One region of the Acidipropionibacterium jensenii genome, then DNA from elsewhere that is predicted to be linked to it. Evidence: riboswitches for the same ligand, from Rfam matches in the RefSeq annotation. Region 1 holds a riboswitch; each other region holds the start of a gene.
What was found. A riboswitch is a leader RNA that binds a small molecule or an ion and turns the genes downstream of it on or off. The one in region 1 is predicted to bind cobalamin.
Positions count from the first base shown of each region.

Region 2: it holds a riboswitch for cobalamin, as region 1 does, so the genes downstream of both, cobT (nicotinate-nucleotide--dimethylbenzimidazole phosphoribosyltransferase) here and FEZ32_RS14010 (ABC transporter substrate-binding protein) in region 1, are expected to answer to the same signal.
Region 3: it holds a riboswitch for cobalamin, as region 1 does, so the genes downstream of both, mutA (methylmalonyl-CoA mutase small subunit) here and FEZ32_RS14010 (ABC transporter substrate-binding protein) in region 1, are expected to answer to the same signal.

Region 1 is NZ_CP040635.1:563,814-567,084, forward strand. Features, by position in the region: gene FEZ32_RS02560 (MFS transporter) at 1-87, opposite strand, end outside; gene FEZ32_RS02565 (SanA/YdcF family protein) at 537-1,202, opposite strand; cobalamin riboswitch at 1,415-1,546, shown strand; gene FEZ32_RS14010 (ABC transporter substrate-binding protein) at 1,585-2,313, shown strand; gene FEZ32_RS14015 (ABC transporter substrate-binding protein) at 2,277-3,122, shown strand; gene FEZ32_RS02580 (ABC transporter permease) at 3,115-3,271, shown strand, end outside.
Region 2 is NZ_CP040635.1:1,170,208-1,173,478, forward strand. Features, by position in the region: gene cobA (uroporphyrinogen-III C-methyltransferase) at 1-545, shown strand, start outside; gene FEZ32_RS05095 (cobalt-precorrin-6A reductase) at 617-1,354, opposite strand; cobalamin riboswitch at 1,361-1,554, shown strand; partial or broken gene cobT (nicotinate-nucleotide--dimethylbenzimidazole phosphoribosyltransferase) at 1,666-3,271, shown strand, end outside.
Region 3 is NZ_CP040635.1:217,792-221,062, reverse strand. Features, by position in the region: gene FEZ32_RS01010 (alpha/beta fold hydrolase) at 1-887, shown strand, start outside; cobalamin riboswitch at 1,000-1,265, shown strand; gene mutA (methylmalonyl-CoA mutase small subunit) at 1,348-3,255, shown strand; gene scpA (methylmalonyl-CoA mutase) at 3,252-3,271, shown strand, end outside.

The DNA of each region.
Region 1 (3,271 bases):
GACCGCGATGAACCCCCACAGAAGGTGTCTGGCGATCCCCTGTCGTTCGAGGAATCCCCACGATCCCCCGGTACTGCGAGCACTCATCCGACTCTCATCCCTTTCCACCGCCTTCGCGGCGACACTCCTCGTTGACGTGCAGAGGTGTATCTGGTGTGGGTGAGAGTGCGAGTGTTCGACGGGTGTGCACTGGACATCTGCGGTCGTCCGCGGCCGGGCCGCGGGACGGCGTGGTCGAGCGCCTCCCTCTCAGGGCACATCATCGGGCCTGCGACCCGAACCGTGCGGTCTCGGGAGCTGTCACAGTCAAGTCCCCGATGACCTGCACGACGCCGTGAACGCTACGCCGAGGAGCCGGGCGGGGCCTCGCCGACAGCGCCTCGTGCACTCTTGTGCATCAATTGATCATGTGAAAATCACATCGCAACGTGTGAATTTCCCCGGTGGTGCCACGCCCCGCCTCGATCGACACGGCGTCCATCGACACGACTTCTATCGACATGCGCCAATCACCCCGCAGCGATCGACGCCAGCGGTCAGCGCACGGCGAGTGCCTTGGAGACGCCGTCCTCCCGGTCGCCGAGGGTGGGGGTGCGCTGGGAGACGACGTCCCAGACCATCTTGAGACGGGCGCCGAACTCGCGGCTCCAGCCGTACCACCAGACCCGATTGCGCGGCGGATGGTCGGCGACCCCCTGGACGTCCAGCCCGGTCATCCGGCAGGTCGCCACCGCCCGGGTGAGGTGGTAGTCCTGGGTGCTCAGCACCGCGGAGCGCACCCCGAAGATCTTGCGGGCCCGCACGCAGGTGTCATAGGTGTCGAACCCGGCGTAGTCGGTCACCACCTTGACGGCGGGAATCCCCCGGGTGCCGACCAGATAGGCCTTCATGTTGTCGGGCTCGTTGTAGTGCTCGGTGCCGTTGTCGCCGGAGACCAGGATGGCCCGGACCCGACCGGCCTCGTAGAGATCGGCCGCCCGGTCGAGGCGTCCCTGCAGGTATCCCGAGGGGGTGCCGTCGGAGTGGACCGCGGCCCCGAAGACGATGGCGATGTCCTCCTTCGGGACGTCGCCCGTCTCGTGGATCCGGCCCACCGAGAGCCCCTCGGCCAGCGCCCAGGGGCCCGCCAGCACCAGCGCTGCCAGCCCGACACCACCGAGAACCCCGCGCTTCAGCCATCGGTAACGTGTCCGAGTCGCCATGGCCTGAAGTCTACGGCGCACGAACAGCCCGGCCCGACGTCGACCATTCGCCCTGCCTGTGCCCACCCTGCCTGTCCTCACACAGATCGGCCCGACGTCGATCGGCCGGACCCCGGTGCCGCGCCGTCGGGAGCCACCAGTAGGCTCATGGCCCACAACTCAATGACGCGCAGGTGCTCATGGGGATCATCCGGTCCCCCGAGCCCAACAGAGAATCCGGTGAGAAACCGGAGCGGTCCCGCCACTGTGACAGGGAGGCCGTCCTCATCACGCCACTGGTGCTCCAGCACCGGGAAGGCACCGATCCCCGCCCGGCACCGCCGCGGAGGATCCGACCCAGCAGACGGACAGGTCTGCGACGTCCAGAGGAGGCACCAGCCCCATGAAACTCCCCAGAATCGCAGCAGCCGTGGTCGCCGTGGCACTCGCCATGACCGGCTGCTCCGTACCGGGAGATGGGGAGTCAGCGACCAAGGACTCCCTCAACTTCGTCACCGTCATCGCCGCCAACACCACCGACCCCCATCTCGTCCAGGCGGCTTTCACCCTCAACTCCGGCGCGGTCGAGACCCTCGTCGCTCTCGACCCCAGGACGAGCACCCTGAAACCCTCGCTGGCAACCAAGTGGGACAGCAAGGACGGCCAGAACTGGACCTTCACGATCCGTGACGGGGTGAAGTTCCACAACGGCAAGACCCTGACCGCCGAGGAGGTCAGGAAGAACATCGAGCGCGCGCGCAAGGTCAACCCCGGCGTCGCCAAGCTGCTGCCGATCGCCTCGATGAGCACCCAGGGCCAGACCCTGAGGATCCGCACCACCGAGCGCCATCCCGGACTGCCCTCGGACTTCGTGCACTTCAACACCGCCATCATCGACACCGCCGCGGGGGTGAAAGTCCCGGTCGGCACCGGGCCCTTCAAGATCGACTCCTTCGACATCAGAGGGGAGACCAAGCTCAGCCGCTTCGACCAGTACTGGGGCGGGCGACCCAAGCTGGCCCACGTCACGATGACCGCCAATGACGACGCCAACGCCCGCCTGCTCGCGCTGCAGTCCGGGGGGAGGCCGATCTCATCTACCGGCCCTCCACCGAGAGCCTCGACGCCCTGAAGAAGGACTCCAAGTTCACCGTCGAGTCGGTGCCCGGCACCCGCGTCTACCACCTCATCCACAACTACGCCGGCCCCAACGCCCGGCTGTGGAAGAACCTGGAGTTCCGACGCGGCATCGATGCCCTGATGGACCGCGACTCGATCACCAGAACGGTGATGAGCGGCCAGGGGGTCGCCACCGACAACCCCTTCCCCGGCAAGCGCGAGATCTCACCGGCACCCGGCCCGACCCGCCAGAAGGGCACCGCCGCGGCCCTCGCCCACTTCTCCGCCGCCGGCCTGAGCGTCTCCGGGGGCAAGGTCACCGACTCCGGCAAGCCGATCTCGATGACCATCGTCACCTATGTCGCCCGACCGGAGCTGCCTCAGATGGCGCAGGTCCTGGAGAACGCCGCCTCCCGAGTCGGCATCTCCTTCAAGATCGTCACCGCCGACAACATCGACGAGTACCTCACCCAGAACAGGAGCAGATGGGACGTCGCCACCTACTCGGTGAACACCATCACGCGAGGAGACGGGTCCTACTTCGTCAACGGCTCGCTGGCCCCCGGAGGAGCGCAGAACCACGGCTCCCTCGACGACCCCGCGGTCACCTCCCTCATCGCCTCCTACAACACGACGGTCGGGGAGAAGCCGCGGGCCGGGATCGCCCGCAGGATCGCCGCCACCGTGCGCGACAAGTACTACAACACATACCTGGTCTCCCCGAACGAGACAGCGGCCTACGACTCCTCGGTGACCGGCTGGATCACCCCGCCCAATGAGTTCGAGTACCCGATGATCACCAAGGACCTGGCCCGTGCCTGACCAGCTGCCCGCAATCCTCCGGAAGGCCGGGGAGGTGGTGCTGATGGTCTGGGTGATCACCCTGCCCAGCTTCCTCATCGTCGCCCTGGCCCCCGGAGACGCCGCGCTGTCCATGCTGCGCGTCGACACGGTGGCTCTGAGCCAGTCCG
Region 2 (3,271 bases), 610 kb from region 1:
TCGAGCACGCCCGGGCCGGGCAGAGGGTCGTCCGGCTCAAGGGCGGCGACTCCTTCGTCTTCGGCCGGGGAGGGGAGGAGTGGCAGGCCTGCGCCGCCGCCGGGGTGCCGGTCCGGGTGATCCCCGGAGTCACCTCATCGGTCGCCGGGCCGGAGCTGGCCGGGGTTCCGCTCACCCATCGCCACATGGTCCAGGGGTTCACGGTGGTCTCCGGCCACGTCGCCCCCGGCGACTCCCGCTCGGTACTGGACTGGGGTCAGCTCGCCAGGTGCGGTACCACCCTGGTGATTCTCATGGGGGTGGCTCACATCAAGCGGATCGCCGAGGACCTGATGGGCGGCGGACTGGCGGGCGACACCCCGGTCGCGGTGGTGCGCGAGGCCTCACTGCCCGACCAGTCGGTGATCAGCACGACCCTGGCGGAGGTGGCCGATGTGATGGCCGCCGCCGAGGTCCGGCCGCCGGCGATCGTGGTGGTCGGTGATGTCGCCGGACTGGATCTGGATCACGCCGACGCCGCCGCCCGGCACCACTCGGATCACTGAGGGTTATCGAGAGGTCCAGGATCGTGGGGGCCTAGGGGTTCTGGGGGTCGGACGGCGACCTCCACGGACCGTCAGCCGAGCGTGCTGCGAACCCACTCGGCGGCCAGCTCCGGGGTGGTGACCTGCTGCCCGTAGCTCGGTGACGGCGGCCGGGAGATCATCACCACTGCGGTGCCGGACTGTCGGGCGGCGGTCAGTTTGGCGTCGGGCCGGGACCCGCCGGCGTCCTTGGACACCATCACGTCGAACCCCGCCAGCAGGGCTCGCTCGGAGTCGACGGTGAACGGCCCCTTCTCCTGTCTGACGGTCCAGCCGGCCGGCAGCGGCCCCTCGGGGGCGTCGATGCAGCGTGCGGTGACCCTGCGGTCGGCCAGGGGCGCCAGGTAGTGGGGGACGGGCTGGCGTCCGACGGTCAGCAGAATGTCCCCCGGCAGTGACGCCGCCTCCCGGGCCGCCGCGTCATGGCCGGCGGCCCAGATCCACTCGGTCGACCAGGGCAGGGCCCGCCAGCTGGGTGCCTGGAGACGTGCCAGCGGCAGGCCGAGACGCCGGGCCGCCTCGGCCGCGTGCTGCGACATCGTCGCGGCGAAGGGATGGGTGGCGTTGACCAGCGCCTTGACAGCGTGGTCGCCGAGGAAGGCCGCCAGGCCGTCTGCCCCGCCGAACCCGCCGACCCGGACCTCTCCGGGGAGCGGACGCCGGGACGTGGTCACCCCCGCCAGGGAGGTGACGACGTCGACCCCCTCGTCGACCAACTGCCGTGCCAGCACGCGGGCGCGGCGGGTGCCGCCGAGGATGAGAACGTCCATGGCGTCCATCAAAGCAGCCTCACCGGTGTGGGAGGATGGATTCCGGTCCCAGGTGGAACTCCGGTGCGACTCCGGGGCGGTCCCGCCACTGTGAGCGTCAGCGCGTGCACCCGACCGATGAGGCGAGCCCAGGCGAACCCCTCCGGCCGTCGAGTGCGTGGCGGCGCGAGCCAGGTCATCACCGGTGGATCGCGGGTCGCATCAGCGGTCCGCCAGAACCCTCGGGCGCAGGCCGAGGTGGGTTCGGGAGCACTGCGAGGACACAGGATCCCCGGACCCGGCCATGCGTCCAGATACAGGAGACGTACAGCATGGCCGACACTCGGCTCCCCGACTCCCTGCCCGCCCAGGCACTGCTCGCCCGCACGGTGGCCGCCATCCGCCCGGCCGATCCCGATGCCTTGGCCGCCGCCCGCGACCGTCAGCAGATCCTCACCAAGCCCGAGGGATCACTGGGCCGCCTCGAGGACCTGTCGATCCGGCTGGCCGGGATGAGCGGTCGGGTGCCCACCCCGGTGCCCAGCCACCCGGTGGTCGGCCTGTTCGCCGGGGACCACGGCGTCTGGGCCGAGGGAGTCTCCCCCGACCCGCAGGAGATCACCGCCCAGATGGCGGTGAACATGGCCGCCGGCGGGGCCGGGGTGACCGTTCTGGCCCGCCAGATGGGAGCCGAGGTCTGGGTGACCAATGTCGGCGTCGCGGTGGATCTGCCCGCCGGCTGCGGGGTGCGCGAGAAGTGCATCCGGCACAGCACCGACGACATCTCCCGGGGTCCGGCGATGAGTGTGGACGAGGCCGTCCAGGCCCTGGAGATCGGCATCGCGACCGCCGACGAGGCGGTCGCCGCCGGGGCCGACATCCTGGTCACCGGAGAGATGGGGATCGCCAACACGACACCGGCATCGGCCCTCATCAGCGTCTTCACCAACCTGTCCGCCGCCGACGTCACCGGCCGCGGAGCCGGCGCCGCCGACGACCGCCACCGCCACAAGGTCGCCGTCATCGAGCGCGCCCTGACCCTCAACCGGCCCGATGCCGACCATCCCGTCGAGGCGCTGGCCAAGGTCGGCGGATTCGAGCACGGTGCGATGGCCGGACTCATCCTGGGGGCCGCCGCCCATCGCGTCCCGGTGGTCCTGGACGGCGTCATCGCCTGCTCCTCGGCCCTGCTGGCCGCCGCCATCGCGCCGGCCTCGGTGGACTTCCTGGTGCCCGGTCACGCTGGTGCCGAGCCCGGCATCACCGCGGCCCTCGGCGTCCTGGGGCTTCCGGCCCTGCTGGATCTGGGGATGCGTCTGGGGGAGGGGTCCGGGGCCGTGCTGGCCCTGCCGATCGTCCAGGCCTCCGCGCACATCCTCAACGAGATGGCCACCTTCGAGGACGCCGCCGTCACAGACATCAAGGTGACCGGCGAGACCGGCATCCCGGATGCGCCGGATGCGGCGGCCGCCGAGGAGGGCGACCCGGCATGAGCCAGCTGCACGTCCCCAGCCCGGTCGGCGCCCCTCCGGTGCGCGCCCTGGTGCTCGGTGGGGCACGGTCCGGCAAGTCCTCCTGGGCTGAGTCCCGGATGGCCCGCTTTCCCGAGGTGACCTATGTCGCCACCTCGGCCCGCAACCCCGATGACCCCGAGTGGGAGGAGCGGATCCGGCTCCACCGGGAACGGCGTCCCGACTCCTGGACGACGGTGGAGACCCTCGATGTCGGCTCGGTGCTGAGGCGTCACGAGGACGCCCCGGTGCTCGTCGACTGCCTGGGGGTGTGGATCACCCGGGTGCTCGACGAGGCCGGCGCCTGGACCGGCGAGGAGGGCTGGCGGCAGAGGCTGGCCGGGCGCGTCGACGATCTGGTCGACGCCGTCCATCACACCCGGCGCGAGGTGGTCATGGTGTCCAACGAGGTGGGGATGGGACTCGT
Region 3 (3,271 bases), 350 kb from region 1:
TCGACGTGCTGGTCTGGGAACCGCCGGGCGAACCCAGAGGGGTCGTGCAGATCGTCGTGGGGATGTGCGAGTACGCGGCCCGTTACGACGAGTTCGCCCGACGGCTGGCCGCCGACGGCTGGCTGGTGGTGGCCGGCGAGAACCGCGGCGAGGGCCCCAGAGCCCTGGTGGCCGGCGAGCTCGGCCAGCTGCCCGATCGTGGCTTCCACCAGCTCCTCGACGACATGTCGACGGTCATCGACCACTTCCGCACCGGGCCGCACCCGCTGCCCTGGGTGCTTGTCGGCCACTCGATGGGGTCCTTCCTGGCTCGCATGATGGCCGCCCGGCGGGGCCGCGAGATCGCCGCCCTGGTGCTGGTGGGCACCGGCGGTTCCCTCGGCCCGGTCGAGTCGGTGGGCATCGGGATCGCCGAGGTCGAGGTCGCCCTGGGCGGGGAGGACCGTCCCAGCCGCCTGATGAACCGCCTCACCTTCGGCACCTTCAATGCCGGCTTCAGGCCCGCCCGGACGAGATTCGACTGGCTCTCCCGCGACCACGCGATGGTCGACAGGTACCTGGCCGATCCGTTGTGCAACTACATCTGCAGCGCCGGGTTCTACCGCGAGCTGCTCATCCTGATGAGGTCGGCCAACAGCGTCGACGTGCTGCGGGCGACCCCTCCCCAGCTGCCTGTCGGCCTGTTCAGCGGGGCCGCCGACCCGGTCGGCTCGGCCGGTCGCGGGGTGCATCAGGTGGCCCGCCGACTGCGCGCCAGTGGGGTCCGCCGGGTCGATGTGGTGCTCTATCCGCAGGGTCGCCACGAGATCCTCAACGACATCAACCGCGGCCAGGTCCACGATGAGATCTGCCGGTGGATCGACGAGACGGTGGGCGTCACGGTGTGAGCCCGCTCACACCTGCGCCGGTCGGGCCGCGGACCGGTCCGCCGGCCCGCGCGCACGGGTCCCGAGGGGCCGCCCCACAGGGGCACCCCGGCGGTGGCGGCGCAGGCCTTCCGGATACGATGGAGCTGCTGGTGCCGGAGCTGTCAACGCAGTTTCGGCCACAAGAGGGAAGCCGGTGGAATTCCGGCGCTGCCCCGCAGCGGTGAGTGGGAACGACATCACCATCGCCGCCGGGTCCGCGGTTCAGATCGCGGGCGTGACGGTGATCAAGCACTGGGCTCCGGTCCGGGAAGCGGTGACGTAGGACCTGCCGTCGGCCTGGTGCCGATGGGCGGGGTGCCCACAAGTCCGAATACCTGCCAGCACGTCTTCGCACCGCCGCGTGCGATGCGGTACCGCGGGCCTCGAGGGGAGGTCTTCGGCACATGTCCATCCACAGCGGAGCAGGAGTCTGCAGAGTATGACTGATCCCGACAACCCCGGCGAGTCGGCAGTGTCCGACGTTCCCGAGGCGCTCACCCTGGCCGGCGATTTCCCGGCCCCCTCCCAGGAGCAGTGGGAGAAAGAGGTGGCCAAGGTTTTCAACCGTGGTCGCCCCGAGGGCAAGCAGCTCACCTTTGCGCAGTCGTTGAAGCGCATGGAGCCCACCACCGTCGACGGTGTGCAGTTCGAGCCGATGTACACCAGGGATGACGCCCCCGAGAGTCTCGGTGCTCCCGGCGTCGCCCCGTTCAGGCGCGGCACCACCATCAAGACCGGTGACATCGACGCGTGGGATGTTCGCTCCCTCCACGAGGATCCCGACACCGATTTCACCCGCAAGGCGATCATCGCCGACCTCGAGCGCGGCGTCACCTCCATCTGGCTGCGCGTCGGAGCCGACGCCATCAAGCCCGAGGACATCGCCGGAGATCTCAAGGACGTGCTGCTGAACCTGGCCAAGGTCGAGGTCTCCAGCCGCGACGACCAGGCCGCTGCGGCCAATGCCCTCCTCGATATCTACGCCTCCTCGGACCTGGCGCCCGAGGAGCTGTCCTTCAACTTGGGGATCGACCCGATCGGTTTCGCCGCCCTCAACGGCGGGAAGGCCGACCTGTCGGGGCTCGCCGGCTGGGTCGAGAAGACCAAGCCCTACAAGAACTCGCGGGCCCTGGTGGCCGACGGGACCATCTATCACAACGCCGGTGCTGGCGACGTCGCCGAGCTCGCCTGGGTGATCGCCACCGCCGTCGAGTACGTGCGCGCCCTCGTCGAGCAGGGAGTCTCCGCCACCGACGCCTTCGACGCGATCAACTTCCGCGTCACCGCCACCCACGACCAGTTCCTCACCATCGCCCGGCTGCGTGCCCTGCGTGTGCTGTGGAACCGGATCGGTGAGGTCTTCGAGGTTCCCGAGGATCACCGCGGCGCCCGTCAGCAGGCCGTCAGCAGCTGGCGTGAGCTCACCCGCGACGATCCCTTCGTCAACATCCTGCGCGGCACGATCTCCACCTTCGGTGCAGCTGTCGGCGGCGCCGAGGCGATCACCACGCTCCCCTTCGACGGAGCCATCGGCCTGCCGAAGAACCAGTTCACCCGACGGATCGCCCGCAACACCGGCATCGTGCTGTCCGAGGAGTGCAACATCGGGCGGGTCAACGACCCGGCAGGTGGCTCCTTCTACGTCGAGTCGCTCACCAAGACCCTCGCCGAGGCGGCCTGGAGCAAGTTCCAGGAGGTGGAGGCGGCCGGTGGTTTCGCCGCCTACCTCGCCAGCGGAAAGGTCGTCGAGGAGCTCGACGGCCTGAACGCCGAGCGGGCCAAGCGCCTGGCCACCCGCAAGCAGCCCATCACCGCCGTCTCGGAGTTCCCGATGATCGGGGCCCGTTCGGTGGAGGCCAAGCCCTTCCCGGACGCCCCTGAGCGCAAGGGACTGGCCTGGCACCGCGACTCCGAGGTCTTCGAGGCCCTGGTCGACCGGGCCGGCAAGGCCGCCGAGCGCCCGAAGGTGTTCCTGGCCTGCCTGGGCACCCGGCGCGACTTCGGCGCCCGCGAGGGCTTCTCGGCCCCGATGTGGCACATCGCCGGCATCGAGACCCCCGAGGTCGAGGGCGGTTCCCTCGAGGAGGTCGTCGCAGCGTTCAAGGCCTCCGGGTCCACCGTTGCCGACCTGTGCTCGAACAAGAAGGTGTACGCCGCCCAGGGCCTGGCAGCCGTCAAGGCACTCAAGGAGGCGGGCGCCAAGAAGGTCTACCTGTCTGGCGCCTTCAAGGAATTCGGCGATGACGCCGCGGAGGCCGAGCAGGTCTTCGACGGTCGGGTCGCCATGGGGATGGACGTCGTCTCGGTCCTCTCCGACACTCTGGACACGTTGGGAGTTGCCAAGTGAGCACCCTGCCCCGTTT